Regions from separate parts of the Cohaesibacter sp. ES.047 genome, predicted to be linked through region 2. Evidence: riboswitches for the same ligand, from Rfam matches in the RefSeq annotation. Region 2 holds a riboswitch; the other holds the start of a gene.
What was found. A riboswitch is a leader RNA that binds a small molecule or an ion and turns the genes downstream of it on or off. The one in region 2 is predicted to bind S-adenosylmethionine.

Region 1: linked by a shared signal. The riboswitch ahead of CPH65_RS11665 (hypothetical protein) and the one ahead of CPH65_RS10590 (O-succinylhomoserine sulfhydrylase) in region 2 are both predicted to bind S-adenosylmethionine.

Annotation. Positions count from the first base shown of each region.
Region 1 covers NZ_LT907844.1:2,555,343-2,563,078, reverse strand. The annotation lists gene CPH65_RS11685 (hypothetical protein) at 1-69, shown strand, start outside; gene CPH65_RS11680 (hypothetical protein) at 76-360, shown strand; gene CPH65_RS11675 (group III truncated hemoglobin) at 615-1,145, opposite strand; gene CPH65_RS11670 (ChbG/HpnK family deacetylase) at 1,354-2,109, opposite strand; SAM-I-IV-variant riboswitch at 2,985-3,095, shown strand; gene CPH65_RS11665 (hypothetical protein) at 3,189-3,536, shown strand; gene CPH65_RS11660 (glycoside hydrolase family 3 protein) at 3,637-4,737, opposite strand; gene hisG (ATP phosphoribosyltransferase) at 4,868-5,857, opposite strand; gene CPH65_RS11650 (ATP phosphoribosyltransferase regulatory subunit) at 5,869-7,023, opposite strand; gene hisS (histidine--tRNA ligase) at 7,057-7,736, opposite strand, start outside.
Region 2 covers NZ_LT907844.1:2,314,728-2,322,463, forward strand. The annotation lists gene CPH65_RS10565 (ATP-binding protein) at 1-1,005, opposite strand, end outside; gene CPH65_RS10570 (TrkH family potassium uptake protein) at 1,009-2,490, opposite strand; gene apaG (Co2+/Mg2+ efflux protein ApaG) at 2,536-2,940, opposite strand; gene CPH65_RS10580 (CDP-alcohol phosphatidyltransferase family protein) at 3,171-3,815, shown strand; gene CPH65_RS10585 (VOC family protein) at 3,812-4,240, opposite strand; gene CPH65_RS10590 (O-succinylhomoserine sulfhydrylase) at 4,398-5,594, opposite strand; SAM riboswitch at 5,675-5,754, opposite strand; gene CPH65_RS10595 (hypothetical protein) at 5,804-6,460, opposite strand; gene CPH65_RS10600 (2'-deoxycytidine 5'-triphosphate deaminase) at 6,801-7,736, shown strand, end outside.

The DNA.
Region 1 (7,736 bases), 240 kb from region 2:
AATCCGGAGAAACCGGAAGCCGGGTTCCTTGCTGCCATGACGGACCGATGCGCCGCCATTGCCCGGTAGCACGGCATGCGTCTTGATGCAGACCGCAAAACCCTTGACCGGGCCATTGATCAGGCCAGTGTCGACGGCCGAGGACTGGGACAGATGGAGTGGAAGCGCACGCTGAGCCAGAAGGGCGGACAGAGCGTCACCATAAAAGGGCATATGGGGTTATTGCAGGTCAAACCAGGTCAAGGCGATTGCGAACCGCTGGTCCAGCTGCTGCATATCGGATCCCTGTTGCATGGTGGGGAACAGGTTGCATTCGGACTTGGGCGATACGATCTCATTCTCATGACGTCACGATCATAGAGCGGAGGAGGCTGGCTCTCCTAAACGCATCAACAGACCCGTGGGCCTGTACCAGGTTGGAGCCTTCCCAAGATACCGACTACAACTTTAAAAAGAGGCGAGCCGCTAGTCCCCCGAAAAGCGACTCGCCCTATCGCATCAACGGATTGCTCCGGTTGCGATGTTATTCTGGTTGTATTTGACGTTAAACTATACCAAAAGCAATCAGATTTCATCCACTGAATTCGATTTGTGTCCAGAGAAAGACAATTTGTTCACTTTTCGAGCAGTTTTTCCCAATAATTTGTTAATACACCGCCCTCGAATGCAGTTTCTGGCACGATTTCGCCCTTCATAAAAATCGCAATCTGCAGGTTGCGCGCGATTGTTTCAGCGCGATCAATGTATAGTGCTGCGGCTGCCGGTGGGCAGATCTCCCGTGCGGTCTTTCTAAACAGATCTAGCCATTGTGCAAAGTCATCGGGCTTCAATCCCTCCAACTGCGTGTGGGCCGGAACGGGTCGCCCACCATATTCTCGTGTTTGCATCAACATCGACCGCCAGAAGCGTTTCATGGTGTCGAGATGATCCGCCCAGTTTTGCGTCATCCCCTTGGCAAACAGCACAGACAAACGAGGGTGCTCCCGAATGCGGTCGTAAAAGGTTTCGACCAACAGAGAAACCTGTTCCTCGGTAATGGAGGAATCGAGCGGTTTTCCCGCGCGCTCCATACGCGGCAAAGAGCGACCGTGTAAAACTACATTGTCGGTCGCGTCTGCTTCGCTTTGCACCGGTTCGGTCGGCAAGGACCCTGCGATTGTGCTGGCGATGCCGGAGGTCTCGTTTGTCGAATTCCTTGAGCGGGTCATCACTCTCAACCCCATAGTGTGCGCTCAGCCGAATCTTTGAGCCACAAAATACCGATTATAAATGATAAAACAAGAGAAAATACCGAGACTGAATGTATCGTCGGCCGGGCGACCCAGCGGATATCGGGTGTCTTGCTGACCCTGATCAGTCGCAAAACAACTGATATTGCGAAACCCGAGCAGAAGGATCCTGATCAAATCGCTCCAGCCGGGCCTGATCTCTTGGACTGTCGACGGCTGGCCGAATCCCCGTCCAGACCCGGGTATCGATGCGCCAGCTGTTCTTCTGAGGCACACGGGCGGGATCCTTGAGTTCAAGCAACATGCGCCTCTGCCATGGCTGCCGAGCATGCTCGGCTGATCGCCAGAGCCAGCGCCGCTCTGCCCGTTCGACCAGACCGCGAGGCCGTGGCAACTCAGCAACCAGAATCGGACACTTCAGCAGCTTGAACTGACTGAGAGCGGCCGTCACCGCCCTGACTGCGACCTCAAACAACAGAATGGGCGGCTCGAGGTGCACAAAGGCTGGCGGGCTACCCCAATGGGCTAAAAACCGACGGATCTGGGATCGGATTTCCGCTTCGATGACGTTGGTCCGCAGATTGAGGCTTCTGGCGGCCCGAGCAAGATCGGGCCTGTCCGGAAGCCTGCCAGCATATTGCCGGTTATCGGGGAAAAATCCCGAAGACAGCGGCGGAAAGCTCTTGGTCAACGTCAAAGTAAGCCCAACCGGGATCTTCGGCGGGCCCTTCTGATCTCGGCTTTGCAAACGATGGGCCTCTTGCGGCCAGATGTCCGAAACTGAAAGACAGGCGATGGCGCCGATAACCTGCCTGCCCGCAAGATCCATGATGGCTTCATCAACGCCTTCTGACAAAGCAAAATCCAAGGCACAAAGCACGGCATGATCCCCGTTCGGAAAAAGGCTGGAAAGGGGTGATCAGATTGTATCCGTCGCCCTTCGCCACAAACATGCACTTCGCTTGGCCTGAATCAAGGGCTGATCGACCTATTATCCCGCTGGATCGAAATCTCCCCGCTCAGCCTTTACATTGCTGTATTCTCAGAATTCCTCAGGTGTTTTTCGCGTATTAGTCATGTATCGCACAATGCTGCTAGGCTTGCTGCATGACTACTTGAATTCCATTGAACAAAACTTCCGCACCAACTAACAAAATTTTCACCTGAATTTGGTCATTTGTTCAAATTTTCTTTTCCGCGCCATTCTCAAGCTTGACTACGCAAGCTATACTCTGCACCTGCGCACGATGAATGTAAGTTTTGGACATTACTTGTTCTGTTTAAAAAATTCGTCCTGCAAAGCATATTATGCTATAATATGATGAGATCCAGTATAGGATAAACTATATTATGCACACCAGATCAATTTAAATATGTTTATTCAGTGAATGCGACTGATTGAAAATTCAAATGCACACCTAAACTAAATCATAAGCGCAGCATACGCACTTTTTCACTTAAATAGGTAGTAAAGCTTTATTTTCAGTAGAATTCTTATTTTTCCTTCCATATACTATTACAAGGGAAGTGCCGAAACCGATAGTGCTTGTCCCCCAAGCTGTGCTGTCGGACCACGGGCTTTCAATCTTCCCGATATGACGGTCCCCACGTGCAAACCGTCTTGAGAGGTCGCTGGACGCAGCGGCCTCTCTTTTTGCCATACCCCGACGCCTTTATCATGCCCCCGTCATCTTGCTCCAAGACCAAAGATATTCACAAGCCGCTTGAACTTCTCTCATTTTCGCCCTATGTTCGCGGCATCATCTAGAGAAGGGCTGGCGCCCTCGCCAACCTGCCGACCGCGGCAAGGTGGCACCTACACGGGATGTGGCGGCATCTTTGCAAACCGCGAAGATGGCGCAAACTAGCGGAATGATACCTTCCCCCGTTTTGCCAGCCTTCCACACCGTGTCACAGGTGTCGTCTTTTTGCGCACCGACATGCAAGGAAGGAAAGACTATGTTTGAAGCTGTCGATTTCGATCGCGATTTCTCCGTAGACCAGCTCAGCCCTGCACCTCAGGGCGGACGCGATCGTGCAAAAACCGCCATGCGCGAGCGCTCTCCGAGCGAGGCGACCCTTGCCGTGCTCGAGGCTGGCTTCCGAACCCGTGTCATGTCGTGGCAAACAGCCCATGATGTCGGCGCGCGCAGCGGCCTGACCCTTGGCTGTCTGAGAGAGAGAACCGAACAGTGCGCCGCCTTGACTCGCGCAGGCCTGCCTTATGCGGTGGATGAAACGCTGTTTGCTGCGCTGGTTTATCACTATCCGGTGCTGTCACGCGAACTTTCAATCGCATTTAAATAGCACGGGCAAATAGCACGGCCAAATAGCACGGCATGTTTGCCGCAGTACGCCGATGGCGGGCCGCCGGAACAATTGTTGCCTACCGGGTCGGAAGAACGGGTCAGACCCGGCGGGATGCCCGCACACGGGCAGCAGAGCTCAGAATCCCGCCTTCCTGTATGCGTCCCTCGCGCACTGCGCTTCTGATCCAGTTGACGGCAATGGCAGGCATGTCGTCGTTGGCCATCGCCGTGTTGGACATAAGCAGCATGTCATAGCCTGCCTCGACCGCACGAATGGTGGCCTCCTGTGGGGGGGCCGTTTTTCGCACGGCCCCCATGTCGAGATCATCGGTCATGGCCAAGCCCTCAAAGCCGAGGCCTCCGCGCAGGACATCCTTGATCAGGGCACGGGAAAAGGTCGTCAGCTCCCCATTGCCGCGCTGACCAACACGGACAAAGAGATGCCCGCTCATGACAGCGTCGGCCAATCCCTGCCGAATCAGAAGCGAGAAGGGCTTGAGTTCCTGCGGATCCCATGTCTCGCGAATGTCCACGAAGCCGTGGTGGCTGTCAGAGCGCGACAGGCCGTGACCGGGGAAATGCTTGATCGAGGTGGTCATACCATGGCGTCGATGGGCACGAATGAAGGCTCCGGCATAGGCTGCGACCGTGTTCGGGTCGGCACTATAGGCACGGCGGTTCTTGCCGATGACCGGATTGTAATCGCGATGCAAATCGACGACCGGCCCCAGATTGAAGGTGAAGCCGGCGCGTGACAACTCCTTGGCGGCGGTGCCGTAGAGTTTTTCCGCACTGGCAACGCTCCGGCTCTGAGCCACCTTGAGCGCTGATGGCAGTCGGGTGAAGCCGTGTTTCTGTCTTAACCGCTGAACTACACCGCCTTCATGATCGATGGCGATGTGCCTCACGCCGGCATTGTGGAACAGACGATTGAGGCCCGCCACATCGCGACTCGAGCCGATGTTGCGCCCCAGATAAACCACCGACGCAGCGCGTCCCTTGGCAATGTGCGAGGCGATGCTCTTGACAAATTTACCGTTGGCGCTGCGACCAGTAAAGCCGATCATGATGAGTTGTCCGATGGCCTGATCGAGCTCGGCGGCATTGACGATCGTCGGGCGGATCAAGACAGGCGCGGCGAGCGCTCCGGCAGTCAGCATCATGGCGCTACGGCGCGTCAGGCTTTTGGGATCGCTCATCAGGGGCCTCATGTTTGGCGCGGTGATTCTTGACGGGAAAGCACGTGAATGGCCTTTCAAGCCAAATCAATGAGTCGAAATCAAGGCTATGGGCAGCCATAAGCTGGTGCCCTCACCTTTTGCTTGAAGCTCAGGTGCTTTCGGCCTCAAGACGGGCCAGCAGATGATCGAACAACGGGTTGGCCGCCTGGAAAATATAATCGAGTTTGCCAACGGAGATGGTGGTTGCCCCCAGAGCCCGCAAACGGCAGGCGATTGAATAGACCGCCCCTTGCGGCGCATGCAGGCGCATCACGTGCTCCTGATGTCCATAGGGCGCGTAGGCGCCGTTCGCCTCGAACTCATCACAGATCTGCTGGCTTATGGCGGCTGCATCGTGATGGGCTGCGGTGATCTCGCGGCGGGTGCGCCCGGCTTCCTCGGCCTGAACGCGGTCGAGAATTTCACCCAGCGCCGTCTTGGCCGCATCGGACCAATCCGCTGTCAGAGAGGCGACAAGGTTCGCTTCAGAGCGCAGCATCACCCCATCATCAAGGATCTTGAGATTGTTGGCCTCAAGGGTCGATCCGGACGAGGTGATATCAACGATGATATCCGCAGATCCGGCAGCAGGCGCCCCTTCGGTCGCTCCAAGACTTTCAACAATGCGATAATCGACGATACCGTGTTCGGCGAAGAAACTGCGCGTCAGGTTGATGTATTTCGTCGCGATGCGCAGGCGATGGCCGTAGCGCGCGGGCATATCCATGGCCACGTCGCCGAGATCCTCCATCGTGCGCACATCGATCCACGCTTTGGGCACGGCTATGACGACGTTGGCATGGCCGAACCCGAGTTTGACAAGCAGATCGATATAGCGCTCCGGCGTTGTCAGATGCTCGCGGATGAGATCTTCGCCGGTGACACCCAGATGGACCGAGCCGTTTTTCAGCTCCTTGGCAATCTCCGATGCCGACAGAAAGGCGATTTCCACATTGTCGATGCCCTTGAGATGGCCACGGTAGTTGCGCGCCCCGCCCGGACGCGCGACATCAAGCCCGGCGCGGGCGAAAAAGGCGTTGGCATTTTCCTGCAAGCGACCTTTGGAGGGCACCGCAATGATCAGAGGATTGTTGCTCATGTTGCTCTCTCCTATGCCATGCTCTTGGTATCGCCAAGACGATCCAGCCAGACGACGAAGCCGATGGCCGGCACGGCGGCGATTTCATTTTCGTCGTTGAGTCTGGCGCGCTTTGCGAGGATGCCCAGCAGGCGGTCATAGCGTCCGCCCCCGGCGACGGGCTTGTCCTGACCATCGAAATGCAGCTCGAAATTGAAGCCCGAATAATAGTCAAGCCGGCGTCCGAAATCGGCCTTGAACCTCAATTTTGTTCCATCGGGAACGGCCGTCTGGATGGCGTCCATACGCTCATTGAAGGCGCTGAGCGCTCCTCCCAGCAGGCCACCCTGCTCGGCGTCAAAGGCTGAAAGCTGCTCAAGGCTTTGCTTGCCGACACCCTCAAGATCGAGAAAGCGCGCAATCAAATCAAGCTTGTCGGCATCCCAACCGGCGTTGGCCGCCAGTTCGGCCTTTTCCATGTAGCGCTCGGCGATATCGCCAACGGACCGGCCACCAATCGCGTCCAAACCGGCAATGTCGAGCATTTCCTCGACTGCCTCGCGCACGTCAGACCCGGCCTTGCCATCAAGGATACGCGCCAGTCCGGCGGATGCATCGGCATTGTCCGAGCCGCCCTTCGCGAGACGCTCGAGCATGCGGTCAAGCACCTTGCGATCCCCAAAGGCACCTTCAAGGCGTCGCTGCCAGACCACAGGGGTACCAAGAGCAGTCAGCAGGGCGGAAAGCAGGGCATTGTCGCCGATCGTCACGGCTGGCGTCGCGCCTGACAGATTGGAGACCATGGCGAGGGCGCGCGCGATGCTGTCAGCGTCAAAGGACGCTCCGCCTTGCGGATCGATCTGCTCGATACCGGCCTGATAGAATTCCCCGGGCACACCATCAGGACGCTGGCGGAACACGGGGCCGACACATCCATAGCTCGCGGCGCGATCGATGGGACCGGTGCCCAGATGATGCAAACAGGCGGGAATGGTGAATTCAGGCCGCAAGGCCATCTTCTCGCCATTTGCGTCCGGTGCCACATAAAGGCGGCGGCGGATATCCTCGCCCACCAGATCAAGGAACAGATCGGCGTGAAAGAGGATCGGCAGATCGATGGCGGTCGCTCCGGCCACGTCGAACTGCTGCGCCAAAGCGCTGCGCATGTCATCTGTCAGAAGTGTCATCTCGTCTCCTTTGGCCCGCGCCTGCATTGCGGGCTACTTGGCAGCGGCGCGACCAGCATCCCGATCCGCGGCCTGATCTGCCAGCATCTTTTTGACTGTCTTAATAAGGTCAGCGGTGGGGACTTCCACCTGCGCCGGACGACTCTCGCGCCAGGTGGCGTTGTCCTCGATTTCCGCAGACAGGCGCTTGCCCTCTTCCAGATCCTTGATCTGGACGACGCCTCTCTCCTTCTCATCGGAGCCCTGAATAACGGCAAGCGGACAGTCGCGCTTGTCGGCATATTTGAGCTGGTTGCCGAATTTCTTCCAGTTGCCCTGATACATCTCGGCGCGAATGCCCTCTGCGCGCAGGTCCTGCACCATCTTCTGGTAATGCCCAAGGCTTTCCACGTCGCCATCCATGACGGTGACCAGCACGGGTGCAATCACATCTTCATTGTCGAGCTTGCCGAGGTTTTTGAGCGCTGCCATGAGGCGTGACACGCCGATGGAGCACCCTGTTGCGGGCACATCGCGACCGACAAAGCGCTTGACGAGACCGTCATAGCGACCACCGCCACCGACGGAGCCGAACTGAACCACTTCGCCCTTCTCGTTCTTGACGTCAAACAGCAGCTCGGCCTCGTAGACCGGGCCGGTGTAATATTCGAGGCCACGCACGACAGACGGGTCAATATGGATGCGGTCCTTGCCATAGCCGCAGGCATCAAAGA
Region 2 (7,736 bases):
ATTCTCGAATACCTGCACCAACTCGTCCCTGTCGCCTGCGATCCAGCGGCTGTCGTCGCAAGCACACATGTTGACGGTGACATTCTGATCCCGTGCAAGCGGGGCAAGCGCGTCGGCGACATGGCTGATGATCTTCGATAGATCCACCTGCGTGTCCGGCAGCACGTGGGCTTTCATCTCGATCCGCGACAGCGAGAGTAGATCCGAGACGAGGCGCGACATGCGCTCGGCCTGATCGAGCATGATGCCGAGGAATTTCTCGGTTGCCGCGATGTCACCCTTGGCCGGCCCCTGTAGCGTTTCGATGAAGCCAATGACCGAGGCAAGCGGGGTGCGAAGCTCATGGCTGGCGTTGGCCACGAAATCAGCCCGCATCCGTTCGATATTCTTCTGCTCTGTCTGATCATGCAGCAACAACAGGATGAAGTCAGGGCGTGCCCCGCCCATCGGCTCGGCTGACAGGTGAATCGGGGTCACCCATGCCTCATAAACGCGTTCGCTGTGGCTCTTGAGCGAATATTCGACCTTCTCGATCGGGCCACCATCAAGCACATTGTCAAGCGCAGCGAGCATGTTCGGCTGCCGGATCCGGAAGGACAGCGGGTCGCCCTCTTTCACATTGCCGAAGATAGTGCCGCCCGGCGCATTGGCGAAGCGGACGATCCCGCGCCGGTCCAGAATGAAGCAGGGATCGGGCAGCGCTGCGGCCAATTTGCGCATATGGACATCCGGCACCATTGTCAGGCGGCGGGCTTGGGCCCGTGCTTTCAGCCGCGTCACCTTGCGCCGTCGTGGCAAAAAGGCCGTCGCAAACAGGATCACCGCAAAAACGACCGCCGCACGCCATGGCTCGCTGCCCGTCGAATAGGTGATCCAGGCAAGGCCGATTACGGCCACCAGAAGCACCCAGCGGGCGGCATAAAGCCGCAACAGCGGTCCAGTGTCCATGAAGGGCTCAGCATCGTAGGATTTGCCAGAGCGCGGGGTATGTTTGTCGTTTGCCATAGATTACTCCATCCAGAAGCGCGGCAAGAACAGGACCAGCATGGTCAGGAGTTCGAGCCGTCCCAGCAACATGCCAAAAGAAAGCAACCATTTTGCAACATCGCTGAGAGGCTGAAAATTGCCCGCCGGTCCAATGATATGACCGACACCCGGTCCCACATTGGCAATCGCTGTTCCGGCGCCGGACAGCGCGGTGACCAGATCAAGGCCGGTCATCTGCAACAGGATGCCGAGCACCAGGAAACTGACCACGTAAAGGAAGAAAAAGCTCATCACGGCTGCTGAGACATCATCACCTAAAGGCATGCCCGCATATTTCTTCACGAACACCCCGTTGGGAAAGACGATCCGGTTGATATGCTGCTTGAGTACCTGGAACGTCACCTGCAGCCGGAAAACCTTGAGGCCGCAGGCGGTCGAGCCCTGACAGCCGCCGATGAACATGATGAAGAAGAAGAAGGCGAGGGAAAACGGGCCCCATGCCTGATAGTCGGTGGAGGAATAGCCTGTCCCACTCACCACCGAGACCACATTGAAGGCTGCATGGCGCACCGCATCAAGGCCCTCGAAAGTACCACTCTCGATGGCATAAAAGGACGCAATGATGGTGAAGAAGGCGAGGATTGCCAGAAAAGCCCGGATTTCGGAATCCCGTGTCAGCCGGAGGATCTGGCCGCGCAGCGCCTGGATATAGAGAATGAAGGGCAGGGAGCCGATGATCATGAAGACAATGGCGATGATCTCGATGCGAGCGCTGTCATAGTGACCGATCGAATTGTCATGCGAAGACAGCCCTCCGGTCGCAACGGTCGTCATGCCGTGAATGATCGCGTCCAGTGCGGTCATGCCAGCCAGATGATAGAGCAGGGCACAGACGGCGGTGAAGACTATATAGAGCCCGGTGAGGCCAGCCGATATCTGTGTCGCGCGAGGCAGGATCTTTTCTGCCGTGCTGAAGGCCTCTGCCTGAAACAGCTGCATGCCGCCAACTTGCAGCATCGGCAACACCGCAATCGCCATGACGATCACACCAAGACCGCCCAGCCACTGCATGATGCCGCGCCACAACAGAACGCCTGCCTGCATCTGATCAAGCCCGGACAGGACCGTCGAGCCTGTTGTCGTGATGCCGGACATGCTTTCAAAGAAGGCATCGGTATAGGTGGGGGCAGCGCCGGACCACAACAGGGGCAGGGCACCAAACGCGGCAAGCGAGGTCCAGGACAACACGGTCATCACGAAGGCCTGACGCCGTGTGAACTCGACGCGCCCCTTGCGGGTTGCCATCCAAAGGCCGCCACCCACGAAGACCGTGACACCACCGGATGCTGCGAACACACGCCATTGCTTGTCACCAAGAGCGAGATCGAGCAGTGCGGGGATGAACATCGCTATACCCAGAACGGAAAGCAACGTCCCTATCACCATCAGCACAGGTCGAATGTCGAGCAACATGAACGTCTTGGCCTTCTGTCTGTTGCCCAAAGGCAAGCACCCGGTTCGGCGCACATTCAGGACGAGTAAGAATTGTCAGTTCAGAGTAACAATCTGGTCAGGCAGGTCTAGAGAGAAAGATGGGATCACCACCTCAAACAGGCTGCCATCATCAGCTTCCATCTCGAAATGCCCTGACATGATGCCAGAATCGCTGCTGAGCGGACATCCTGAACTATAGGAGTACCAGTCGCCCGCTTCAATCAGCGGTTCTTCGCCCACGACACCCCGCCCGCGCACCTCGTGCACGCGCCCCATGCCATCGACGATTCGCCAATAGCGGGCCCTGAGCTGGATATCGCTCTGGCCCAGATTGTGAATCTCGATATGGTAGGCCCAGAAGTGCTCGCCCTCTTCCTCACAGGAGCGGTCAGGTTCATATTCCGTTTCGACGATGACCTGCACCGAACCGGTGATTGCTTTGTATTTCAATCCGTCCATCTTCCGATGCTTTCATCCTTGCTGTGTCATCAGAGCTTAACAGCTGAAGGGATCACAGATTAGGGGGGTAACTTCAAGTCCCTGTTGCGAAAAAGTGAGCAAAAGTGGTTGGCATTTCCGGCGAACAGGATTTACCTCTGATGGCAGCTTTCGCTGATTGTATCGCCCCGATGGGGATGCGGGAAGCGATACGATGAACTGACGCCATGAACCGATGACAGGAAGACAGTTTGCTTGATGCCCGTTTGCGACGTTTCGTCGATCCACCCGTCAACGCCCTTGGCCAAAGCCTTGCCCGTCTTGGCGTAACGGCCAACCAGATCACCCTTGCAGGTCTTCTGCTTGGTGTGGCGGCGGCGACCGCCATTGCCCTTGAGGCCTACTGGACCGGTCTCGCCATTCTCCTCGTCAGCCGGTTGATGGACGGCCTCGATGGCGCGGTTGCACGGGTAAAGGGCAAGACGGATCTTGGCGGCTATCTCGACATTGTCTTCGACTTTATCTTCTATGGTCTCATCCCGCTTGGCTTTGCGGTTGCCCGACCAGAGAATGCGCTTCCGGCAGCCGTGCTGCTTACGGCATTTTACGCCAATGGAGCAAGCTTTCTGGCCTACGCCATCATGGCCGAGAAGCACAAGTTGAGCACGGTAAGCCACGGCTCCAAATCACTTTATTTTACCGGTGGTCTCGCCGAAGCTGGCGAGACCTATGCGGTTTTTGCGGCCTTCTGCCTCTTCCCAGATGCTTTTGCATGGATCGCTTATGGCTTTGCTGCCGTCACCGCCATCACGACCGGGTCGCGGATTCTTCTGGCGGTGCAGGTGTTCGGGCAAAAGAACACAGCAAAGGGCGGCGAGCGCGATGGGGCGGATTAAGGCAGCACCAGATGCCCGTCATCGTCGATGGGGAAAGCGCCCCATGCGATTTCCCATAGATAGCCATCCGGGTCGGCGAAATAACCCGAATAGCCACCCCAGAAGGTGTCTGCGGCAGGCTTTCGGATCACGGCCCCTGCAGCTTCGGCAAGCTTCAGTGCCGCGTCCACTTCTTGTTTTTCGCGCACGTTATGGGCAAGGGTGATGCCGCACGGTCCAGCCACCGGCTTGAAATCCGTGTCGGGGAGTTCATCGGCCAAACCTTCGATGGGATAAAGGGAAAAGACGGTGCCCTTGGTCTTGAAAAAGGCAACCCCGTCGCCCGGTTTGTGACTGGTCGGCCAGCCAAGGCCATCGCGATAAAAAGCTACCGAGCGGTCAAGATCGGTGACCCCCAGAGTGACGAGAGAAAGCCGTGGTTCCATCGGGCTGTCCTTTCAAGAAGCTGATTCGGACCAAAAGCGTAACAGGACCACAAAGTGCGATGGCAAGGAGAAAATCAGCCGAACCAAAAAACCGGTCTGATCAGGATCAGACCGGCGCAATCAAAAAGAGCCGAGTAATCTAGCCCGTAATGAGAGGCTAGAGGCTGCTCAAAGCCTGCTCGAAATCCTCCCACAGGTCCTCGATGTCCTCAAGCCCGAGCGACAGGCGCAAGGTGCCTTGGCCGATACCGGCTGCGGCCAGCTGATCGTCATCAAGGCGCTGATGGGTGGTGGTGGCCGGATGGGTGATCAGGCTCTTGGTATCGCCCAGATTGTTGGAGATCTTGACCACCTTCAGGGCATTCTCAAGGGCAAAGGCTTTTGCTTTGCCCCCCGCGACATTGAGCGCCACCATGGTGGAGCCGCCCGTCATCTGCCGCGCCACGACGTCGGCCTGCGGATGATCAGCCCGTCCGGGATAGAACACCCGCTCGATGGCTTTGTGTTCGGCAAGGCGGTCGGCAAGGATCCGCGCGTTTTCCGTCTGGGCCTTGACCCGCAAGGGGAAAGTCTCAAGGCTCTTGAGCATGACCCAAGCGTTGAAGGGGGAGAGGGACGGGCCGGTGTGACGGTGAACGTCCTTGAAGTCGGCTTCCAGAAACTCTTCGCTCGACAGCACCACACCGCCAAGACAGCGTCCCTGACCATCAATATGCTTGGTGGCCGAATAGACAACCACATCGGCCCCCAATGCCAGCGGGCTCTGCCACAGGGCCGTGGCGAAGACATTATCCACGACGAGCTTGGCACCGGCCTCGTGCGCAATCTCGGCAACCCCGGCGATATCGATCACCGAGAGCACCGGGTTGGTCGGGCTTTCAAGGAAGCAGGCGGTGGTGTTGGGGCGCATCGCGGCCTTCCACGCGCTGAGATCAGTGCCATCCACGAGGGTGCATTCGACGCCAAAGCGCGGCAGCAGTTCCGAGACAATGAAAAGGCAGGAGCCGAAAAGGGCACTTGCTGCCACCACATGATCGCCCGCCTTGACGCAAGCCAGCATCGCAGAGGAAACAGCCGCCATACCGGATGCCGTTCCGCGCGCGGCTTCCGCGCCTTCCAGAAGCGCCATGCGCTCTTCGAACATGGAGATCGTCGGGTTGGCATAACGGGAATAGATATAGCCTGGCTCTTCGCCATTGAAGCGGGCTTCCTGACTTTCGGCGCTGTCATAGACATAGCCCTGTGTCATGAACATCGCCTCGGAGGTTTCTCCCCATTGGGAGCGCATGGTTCCGCCATGAACCATCTTGGTGGCGGGACGAAGGGAGGCCTCGGGCTTTTTTGTGTCTGACATCAGTCTATCCAGTTTTCTAGCTATACCGGGCCTTGAATATAACAAAACCCAGCGATGCAATCTGCACGGCCGGGCTCGAAGTCATTCATCCCCCGACCTTTTAGCGACATTGTTTAACGTGGCGGCAAGCCGGCCGGCTCAAATGACCACGATGGACCTGTTTTTACTCCGATCAGCAAAGAGTGTCAATGCGAAGCCGATCCGGCACATCAGCTGGACGAACAATACTCAAAGTAAGCCTGCAATTTATTCGCTGTTTCACGGTCCCGATCCTTCAGGAGCAGGGTGTGCTTGGCGTCAGGCACATGCATACGGCGGGCATTGCTGCCGCATTCGTTGGTCACCGCATAACTGCCCAATTTGTCGATCGCCATGTTTTTGAGAATGCGTTTCTCGGCTGCGTTGACATGCTCCGCCCACAAGGATTCATAGATGCCCTTGCCGTTCCCGAGGAACTTCCACATCTTTTGGTTGGCCGACTTCATCCGGCTTTGCAAATTGTCGGAGAATTCGAACGTTAGCCAGCTGCCATATTCCGATTTTGGGTTTGCGGTCTCGAAATAATCGATATTGGCGATCTCGCGCAGATCAATGCGCGTTTCGGAATAGGTGTGCTCATTTTCGCTCTGACAGCCGTATCGGGTCTGTTTGCGGAATGTGATTTGGCAATTCTTAACCTGGACCGAGTTCTGCGCAAGGCGTGAGCGCGTGAGGTCTGTCTTCAACCGGGTCGCAAGTTTCTGCTCGAGTGCAGAGACGCGCGGCTGAGGTAGCGAGTAGGCAGGGCTCGCTTCATAGAAATACACTGAAGCAATGGCAATGGACACGAAACTGCAAAAGCCAAGGCCTAAAAAGAATGTCTTCATGAATACAACCGCTTGTTATGGAACAAGTATTTTTGTCATAACTGTCGAAATTATACAAACGAAGACTGTTTTCTAGCTTAAGCGCAAGTTAAGCCAAACAAGATGCATCCTAGAGCCAGATGCCGTTTTGCGCGCACTTGCAACGGTTTGTGCCATTGGTAATTTTACTTGGACATGAGAATGAAAATTGCCGCCGAAGCGGCTTTGCTCGAAAAATGCAGTTGGTTCGACGGGCAAAAGGCAAGGCAAACGGCTTCTTGCAGGGCCTTGACGCGGCCGCAATTGCACTGATCCGGCGAACTTGGTAAACAAGCGCAAGTCAACTCATGCAGGCGGTCTCATGTCTCTTCTTTCTTTCTCCGGATCCGGTATTCTCAATGACGCGGATATCGCCGCGCTGGTGAACGCGGGGGCCATCGCTTTCGACACGCCCCTTGATGGAGACCAGATCCAGCCTGCCAGCCTCGATCTGCGTCTCGGGCGCACGGCCTATCGGGTCCGCGCATCCTTTCTGCCCGGTCCGGATCGCACGGTGAAGGACAAGCTTGATCATCTTCAGCTACACCAGATCGACCTTAGTGAGGGAGCTGTGCTGGAAACCGGTTGCGTTTATATCGTGCCGCTGATGGAGAGCCTGACGCTGCCCGAAGGCATCGCCGCAGCAGCCAATCCCAAGAGCTCAACCGGACGGCTCGACATTTTCACCCGCGTCATCGCCGACCGATCTCAGCAGTTCGACAAGATCCCCAAGGGTTATTCCGGACCGCTCTATATGGAAGTCAGTCCCCGGACCTTTCCCATTCTCGCCCGTTCCGGTAGCCGCCTGACCCAGATCCGCTTCCGTCAGGGACGCGTGGTCCTTGACGATGCCGAGCATCTGGCCCTGCATCAGGCCGAGACCCTTGTGGCCTCGAGCGATCCCTTCATCGCCGATGGCATTGCCCTGTCGATTGATCTTGCCGGAGACGGTGTCGTGGGCTATCGCGCCAAGCGCCATGCTGCCGTGATCGACGTGGATCGCCGCGACGCGCAGGATCTTCTCGATTTCTGGGAGCCGATCATGGGCCGCGGACGGGGGGAGCTGGTGCTGGATCCAGACGAATTCTACATTCTCGTATCAAACGAAGCAGTGCATGTCCCGCCTCTCTATGCTGCGGAAATGGTGCCATTCGACCCGCTTGTCGGAGAGTTCCGCGTGCATTACGCGGGCTTCTTTGATCCCGGCTTTGGTCATTCTCAAGCAGGTGGTTCAGGAAGCCGTGCCGTCCTTGAGGTG